2 linked regions of the Thiosulfativibrio zosterae genome follow. The protein of the gene in region 1 interacts with the protein of each later gene in a pairwise test. Links are inferred from orthologs where the notes say so. Each region holds a gene or a part of one and is shown on either strand. Other genes may lie near its edges.

The links.
Region 2: the proteins of secA (region 1) and secB interact in binary tests that used the Escherichia coli proteins (3 or more experiments, as listed by UniProt). The link is inferred for Thiosulfativibrio zosterae from one-to-one orthologs.

Annotation. Positions count from the first base shown.
Region 1 is NZ_AP021888.1:824,431-828,029, forward strand. What follows is about bases 269-3,542. They hold secA (preprotein translocase subunit SecA), read left to right. Parts: upstream 269-597; coding sequence 598-3,342; downstream 3,343-3,542. Other genes in these bases: THMIRH_RS03500 (DciA family protein), read right to left, coding at 269-444; argJ (bifunctional glutamate N-acetyltransferase/amino-acid acetyltransferase ArgJ), read left to right, coding at 3,447-3,542. Outside these bases: more of THMIRH_RS03500, read right to left, coding at 16-268; more of argJ, read left to right, coding at 3,543-3,599. UniProt on the Escherichia coli protein: Required for protein export, interacts with the SecYEG preprotein conducting channel.
Region 2 is NZ_AP021888.1:321,660-324,714, forward strand. The notes cover bases 16-2,745. They hold secB (protein-export chaperone SecB), read left to right. Parts: upstream 16-1,023; coding sequence 1,024-1,467; downstream 1,468-2,745. Other genes in these bases: gpmI (2,3-bisphosphoglycerate-independent phosphoglycerate mutase), read right to left, coding at 16-114; THMIRH_RS01215 (rhodanese-like domain-containing protein), read left to right, coding at 256-705; grxC (glutaredoxin 3), read left to right, coding at 723-977; THMIRH_RS01230 (NAD(P)H-dependent glycerol-3-phosphate dehydrogenase), read left to right, coding at 1,500-2,513; THMIRH_RS01235 (tRNA (cytidine(34)-2'-O)-methyltransferase), read right to left, coding at 2,527-2,745. Also shown: more of gpmI, read right to left, coding at 1-15; more of THMIRH_RS01235, read right to left, coding at 2,746-2,994. UniProt on the Escherichia coli protein: One of the proteins required for the normal export of some preproteins out of the cell cytoplasm. It is a molecular chaperone that binds to a subset of precursor proteins, maintaining them in a translocation-competent state.

The sequences.
Region 1 (3,599 bases):
TACCCATCTAAGTTTTTATTCTTCTAAAGCGCGTTGGCTCAGTTTTTCTAATGCGCTACTCAATCCCTTGCTGTGAACTTTCTGACTTAAAAGTCGCATTTCATTTGCGCAACTGAGCGTTGGGCGTTCCATGGTTTGCGGCTTGATTAAAGTCCTTTCTGCAATGGGCAATATTTGAATTTTGATTCGCTGTAATCTTAAGTGCGGGAAATGAGTTTGATATTCTTTAAGCAATTCTGGCTCAAAAAATCGCAGTTGGGTGCTCCACAAATTATCATCTAGTTGGCAGATTAAAGTGTTTTCTTCAAATCCAACCCCAATTAAATGGGGTTTGAGCTTTTCAGATAGGCAAGATTGTCCAAGGCTGAGCAGTGCCTGAAAAAGCTCTGCTTGCTCCATAATGTGTGCTAATCCATGGCCAGATTGATTTAGGAGTGATTTCATGTTTAAGCCTGTGGTTGTATGCTAGAATATTTTCCATTTTTTACAGTGTTGCACATTTTAGCGCAAAGCACAAAAACTCAATATTTGGTGTTTGCTGATTGGTAAGATCAGTCGCTGTCCTTATTTTAGACGAAATATTTGGAACCTTGATACATGGCATTTAATCTTTTCAAAAAGCTATTTGGTAGTCGTAATGACCGTATATTAAAACAGTACGCAAAACGAGTTGCACAAATTAATGAGCTAGAAGCAAGCTATGAGATGCTGTCTGATGAAGCCCTAAAAGCCAAAACCCAAGAGTTTCAAGCCAGCTTGGCCAGTGGTGTTTCCTTAGATGAACTTTTAGTACCTGCTTTTGCAACGGTTCGTGAGGCGGGTAAGCGCGTGTTAGGTATGCGTCACTATGATGTGCAGTTGATTGGGGGGATGGCTCTGCATTTTGGCAATATTGCCGAAATGAGAACGGGTGAAGGTAAAACGCTGGTGGCAACTCTGGCAGCTTATTTAAATGCCTTACCCGGAAAAGGCGTGCATGTGATAACGGTGAACGACTATCTGGCCGCGCGTGATGGCGAATGGATGGGGCGTCTGTTTGAGTTTTTAGGGTTGAGCACGGGCATTATTGTTTCTGGCCAAAGTAGCCAAGAAAAGCAATTAGCTTATGCCATGGATATTACCTACGGCACCAACAATGAATTTGGTTTTGACTATCTGCGTGACAATATGGCGATTTATCCTGAAGAGCGCGTGATGCGTGGCCAGTATTTTGCCATAGTTGATGAAGTGGATTCTATTTTAATTGATGAAGCCAGAACCCCTTTAATTATCTCTGGACCAGCGGAAGACAAAGCCGATATTTATCGCCGTATTAATCCGTTGGTGCAGCATTTAGAACGCGGCGAAGAAGATAAAGAAACCAAAACTTCAACCGGTGACTACACGGTTGATGAAAAGCATAAACAGGTTTATTTAACCGATCAAGGTTATGAAAAATTTGAAACCCTATTGATTGAAGCTGGTTTGTTGAATGATGGCGAGTCCTTATATGACCTAGAACATATCAGCCTCATGAAGCACATTCTAGCGGCTTTAAGAGCCAATGTGCTTTATGAGAAAAACACGGCTTATATCGTGCAAGATGGTGAAGTGGTCATCATTGATGAGTTTACCGGCCGTAAAATGCAAGGTCGCCGTTGGGGAGATGGCTTGCACCAAGCGGTAGAAGCCAAAGAAGGCTTGACCATTCAGCCAGAAAGCCAAACCTATGCATCGATTACTTTCCAAAACTATTTCAGACAGTATGAAAAACTTTCAGGTATGACAGGGACTGCTGATACAGAAGCCGGCGAGTTTTTGTCGACTTACAGCTTAGAAGTTGTGGTTATTCCGCCTAACAAAATCCCTCAGCGTAATGATTTACCCGATTTGGTGTTTTTGGACATGGAAGGAAAATTTTCAGCCATTATTCGCGATATCAAAACCATTCATGAAACCAAACAACCCATCTTAGTGGGTACGGCTTCGATTGAAATGTCGGAAATGTTGTCGAGTTTATTAACCCAAGCAAAAATTCCACACAATGTTTTGAATGCAAAACAACATGAGAAAGAGGCTTATGTCATTGCCCAGGCAGGTCGTCCCGGTGCAATCACCATTGCCACTAACATGGCAGGTCGTGGAACCGATATCGTGCTCGGCGGTAACTTGGAGATGGAAATTGACTCACTCGAAGATCCAACGCCTGAGAAGATTGCCGAGTTAAAAGAACAATGGAAAGCTCGCCACGCGGAAGTTTTGTCATGTGGTGGTTTGATGGTAATAGGTTCTGAGCGCCATGAGTCGCGTCGTATCGATAACCAATTAAGAGGTCGTTCGGGGCGTCAAGGCGATGTGGGCACCACGCGTTTCTATTTGTCTTTGGATGATGATTTAATGCGCCGCTTTGCCTCTGAGAGCGTTAAAAACATGATGCGTAAATTGGGCATGCGTTCTGATGAGCCAATTGAGCATAAAATGGTTTCTAAGTCCATTGAACGCGCTCAAAAACAAGTCGAGCGTATGTATCAAGATGAGCGCGCCAATTTGTTGAAGTTTGATAATATTTCAAATGAACAACGCAAAGTCGTCTACTCTCAGCGTAATGAACTGATGGATACCGATGAAGTGGGGGAAACCATTGATTCGATTCGCAGTGCAGTATTAACCGATATTATGGGCAGATTTGTGCCACAAGGCAGTTTGGTTGAGCAATGGAATGTCGCTGGATTAACCCAAGCCCTAGAAGAAGAATTTAGCTTAACTTTAGATATTCAGGGTTGGTTGGATGCTGATAAATCCATGTACGAAGAGCAGTTGCGTGAAAAACTGATCGCCGAAGCCGATGCTCTTTATCAGGCTAAGATGGCTGGTGTGGATGTTAAAACTCGCCATCATTTTGAAAAAGAAGTGTTGTTGCGTACTATTGATCAGCAATGGCGTGCACACTTGATGGAAATGGATTATTTGCGTCGTTGGATTCATTTAAAAGGTTATGCACAGCAAGAACCTTTCCAGCAATATCGTCAGCAGTCCGCCAAAATGTTTGAGGATTTCTTACACGAGGTTATGTTTGAAACCATTCAATTGCTTTCAAGAGTGCAAATTCAGAGTCCTGAGGATGTTGAGGCTTATGAAGCTCGTCAAAATGCTGAACGCCCACAGCATCTAGAGGCAAGTCATCCGGCAGCGCAAGGCATTCAAGCAGCAATGACGGCAGAAGTTGAAGAAGTTGTGGAGTCATCGGTGACAGACACCGACTCAGAAACTTATCGTCGTGAACAGCCTAAGGTAGGACGTAACGATCCTTGCCCTTGCGGTTCAGGCAAAAAATATAAACAATGTTGTGGTAAATTAAGCTAAAACTTGGTTTACAATTTGATTTAACATTTCGTTCAAATCCACCCTAAGCCCTAGAAACTTATGGTGGATTTTTAGCATTTATCGTCCGCTCAGGAGGCTTTATCATGGTTCAGGCAGTTAACAATCATCCTATTTCTGGTGTTTATTTAGGCACTACACAAGCGGGCATCAAAAAACCAGGTAAAACCGATATCGTGGTCATGAAATTTGTTGAAGGCAGCTTAACAGCCGGTACTTTTACATTGAATCAATTCTGC
Region 2 (3,055 bases), 500 kb from region 1 along the record:
GTTAGGTGTGTTGGCCATGGCGATGGCATTGTTTTCGGTTTCTTGGCGATATCCCCAGCCATCTAAAATAAGAAGGCCAGTTGGGCGGTGTTTGATAGTGGGCTTGTGGCTCATGAATTTGAATCCCCATTAAAAATATTTATAAAATTGGATTTATTGTAACCAGTTTCACTGTTAAAATCACTAGACTTTGAAAATGACAAACCACTCTAAAAGGCTTTAAAGCTGTTTTGGGGTACGAATTGGGATAAAAAAATGTTTATAGAATTTGTTGAACAACAGGCCTTGTTATTTATCGCGCTGGCCGTGGTAACCGCAATGCTGATTTATAGTTATGTCGGTGATAAGTTGGCGGGTTATGAGTCGGTGGGTGCTGACGAAGCGGTTCGTTTGTATAATCAAGATGCGTTGGTGTTGGATGTGCGCACCGAAGCAGAATATCGTGGCGGTTTTATTGGTGAAGCGCAAAATATTTCGTCATCCGAGATAGCGGCAAAAATTGGATCGCTGAGTTCACGCAAAGCAGATCCCGTTTTGGTTTATTGCCAAAGTGGCGCTCGCTCGGCGGGGGTTGCTAAGCTGTTGGTAAAAAATGGTTTTCAAAAAGTCTATAACCTTAGCGGTGGCATTATGACTTGGAAGTCTGCTGGTTTACCAACCAATACGCCGCGTTCTTTGAGAAAGCAGAAAAACGAAAAAAAGTAATTCAAAAGGATTTGAAAATGGCCAATATCATGTATTCAACCAACAGTTGCCCCTATTGCAATATGGCAAAACGCCTTCTAGATGCTAAAGGTGTGCAGTACGAAGTGATTGATGTGACGGGAAAGCCTGCGTTATGGGACGAAATGTCCGCCAAAACAGGGCGCAATACCGTGCCACAAATTTTTATTGGCGAACACCATGTGGGTGGTTTTGATGACTTATCAGCCGCAGATAAGCGTGGTGAGTTGGATAAGTTGCTTGCAGCTCAGTAAGTGGCTTTGTAAGCAGTTAAATAAATTAAACAGTTAGGAAGTTAGCATGTCGGAAGTACAAAAGGTTTTTCAAATTCAAAAAATTTACACTCAGGATGTTTCTTTTGAATCTCCGAATTCGCCTGCCGTTTTTACCAAAGAATTTCAACCACAGCTTGATGTGGATTTAAGTGTCGATAGCCGTCAGTTAGAAGAAGGTGTTTTTCATGCGTCAGTGCGCGTGACAGTGACGACTAAAGTAGAAGATGCCATTGCGTTTGTATGCGAAGTAAAACAAGCGGGTATTTTTACCATTGTCGGCTTTGATCAAAATGAATTAGGGTATTTGCTGGGTTCACAGTGTCCAGCGGCTTTATTTCCTTATGTGAGAGAAGCGGTGTCTGATTTGGTGGTGCGTGGTGGTTTCCCACAATTATTATTAGAACCGGTTAATTTTGATGCGATGTTCGCTGAGCACGCACAGCGTAAGCAAGCTGAAACAGCTTCCTAAACCCTTGCGATGAATTCAAAAGGATTGTTTTTTTGAAGTCACAACGCATTGCGGTTTTAGGCGCGGGCGCCTGGGGAACTGCTTTGGCGATTCACTTGGCAAAAGTTGGCCATAGCGTTAACTTATGGACTTATCGTGCTGAGCAAGCTCTGCAAATGCAAGCCAGTCGTCAAAATGTCACCTATTTAAAAGACATTGTTTTCCCAAGCGGATTAAATGTGACGGCGGATTTTGGTGAAGCACTTAAGGATGCGGATGCAGTGTTGGTGGTCGTGCCAAGCCATGTATTTAGAGAAACGCTCACTGAGCTGGCAAAACACACGCTAACACCTAATTGTCATATTGCTTGGGCGACCAAAGGGTTTGAAATCAGTTCTGGGCAGTTATTGCACCAGGTGGCGCAACAGGTGTTGGGCAAGGATGCACCCATTGCCGTGTTATCTGGGCCAACCTTTGCCGTTGAGGTGGCTAAGGGCTTGCCAACCGCAATGGTGAGTGCCGCATTTGAAGAATCTGAAGCCTTGTATTGGGCGCAAGCCTTTCAAAATGAACGCTTTAGAATGTATACCCAGTCTGATATGACGGGCGTTGAAGTTGGCGGTGCTTACAAAAACATTATGGCGATTGCCACTGGGTTGAGTGATGGATTGCACTTAGGTGCTAATGCCAGAGCGGCACTCATTTCGCGTGGTTTGGTGGAAATGATGCGTTTTGGTCAAGCCATGGGAGCACAAACCGAAACGCTGATGGGTTTGGCAGGTTTGGGCGATTTGGTGCTCACTTGCACGGATGATTTGTCCAGAAACCGTCGTTTCGGGCTAAATTTAGCCAGGCCTGGTCAAAATACCGATTCGGTAATTGCGCAAATCGGCCAAGTGGTGGAAGGGGTTAAAGCCGCTAGAGCAGTCAAGCAAATTGCTTTGGCTAAAGGGCTTGATTTGCCGATCATGATGCAGGTGCTGGCGATTATAGAAGGTGAGATTGCACCGGCCGATGCCGTTAAACAACTGATGTCGCGTGATGCAAAGGCCGAAACGGATTTTTAAACCCTTTAAAGATTCATGAAAGGTTCATGTTAAAACTGAGCTGGCGCCAGGCTTCATAAGCCATCACAGAAACCGCATTGGCCAAGTTCATACTGCGACCACCCGGTATCATCGGAATGGTGAGGCGTTGAGATTCTGGTAGGCTTTCAATAATGTCTTTTGGCAGACCGCGAGTTTCAGGTCCAAATAAAAAGGCATCGTTATTGACGAATGTTTGCGCAGTGTAATATTGCGTGGTTTTGGTGGTTAGGGCGAATACTCGGTTGGGCTTAACGCTTTGCAAACAAGCTTCCAGAGATTCGTGTTCATAAAGATGCGCCAATTCGGCATAATCGAGCCCCGCACGGCGCACCTTTTTTTCGCTCAAGTCAAACGCATAGGGTTTGATGAGGTGTAAATGTGCTCCCATATTGGCACTGAGGCGAATCAGTGCGCCGGTGTTTTGTGGGATTTCGGGTTCGTACAGAATGATATGTATCATAAAATTAACTTTTTAAACTTTATTTAGGTGAAGTCCGTTGACAGATTTATCCGTAGACTTA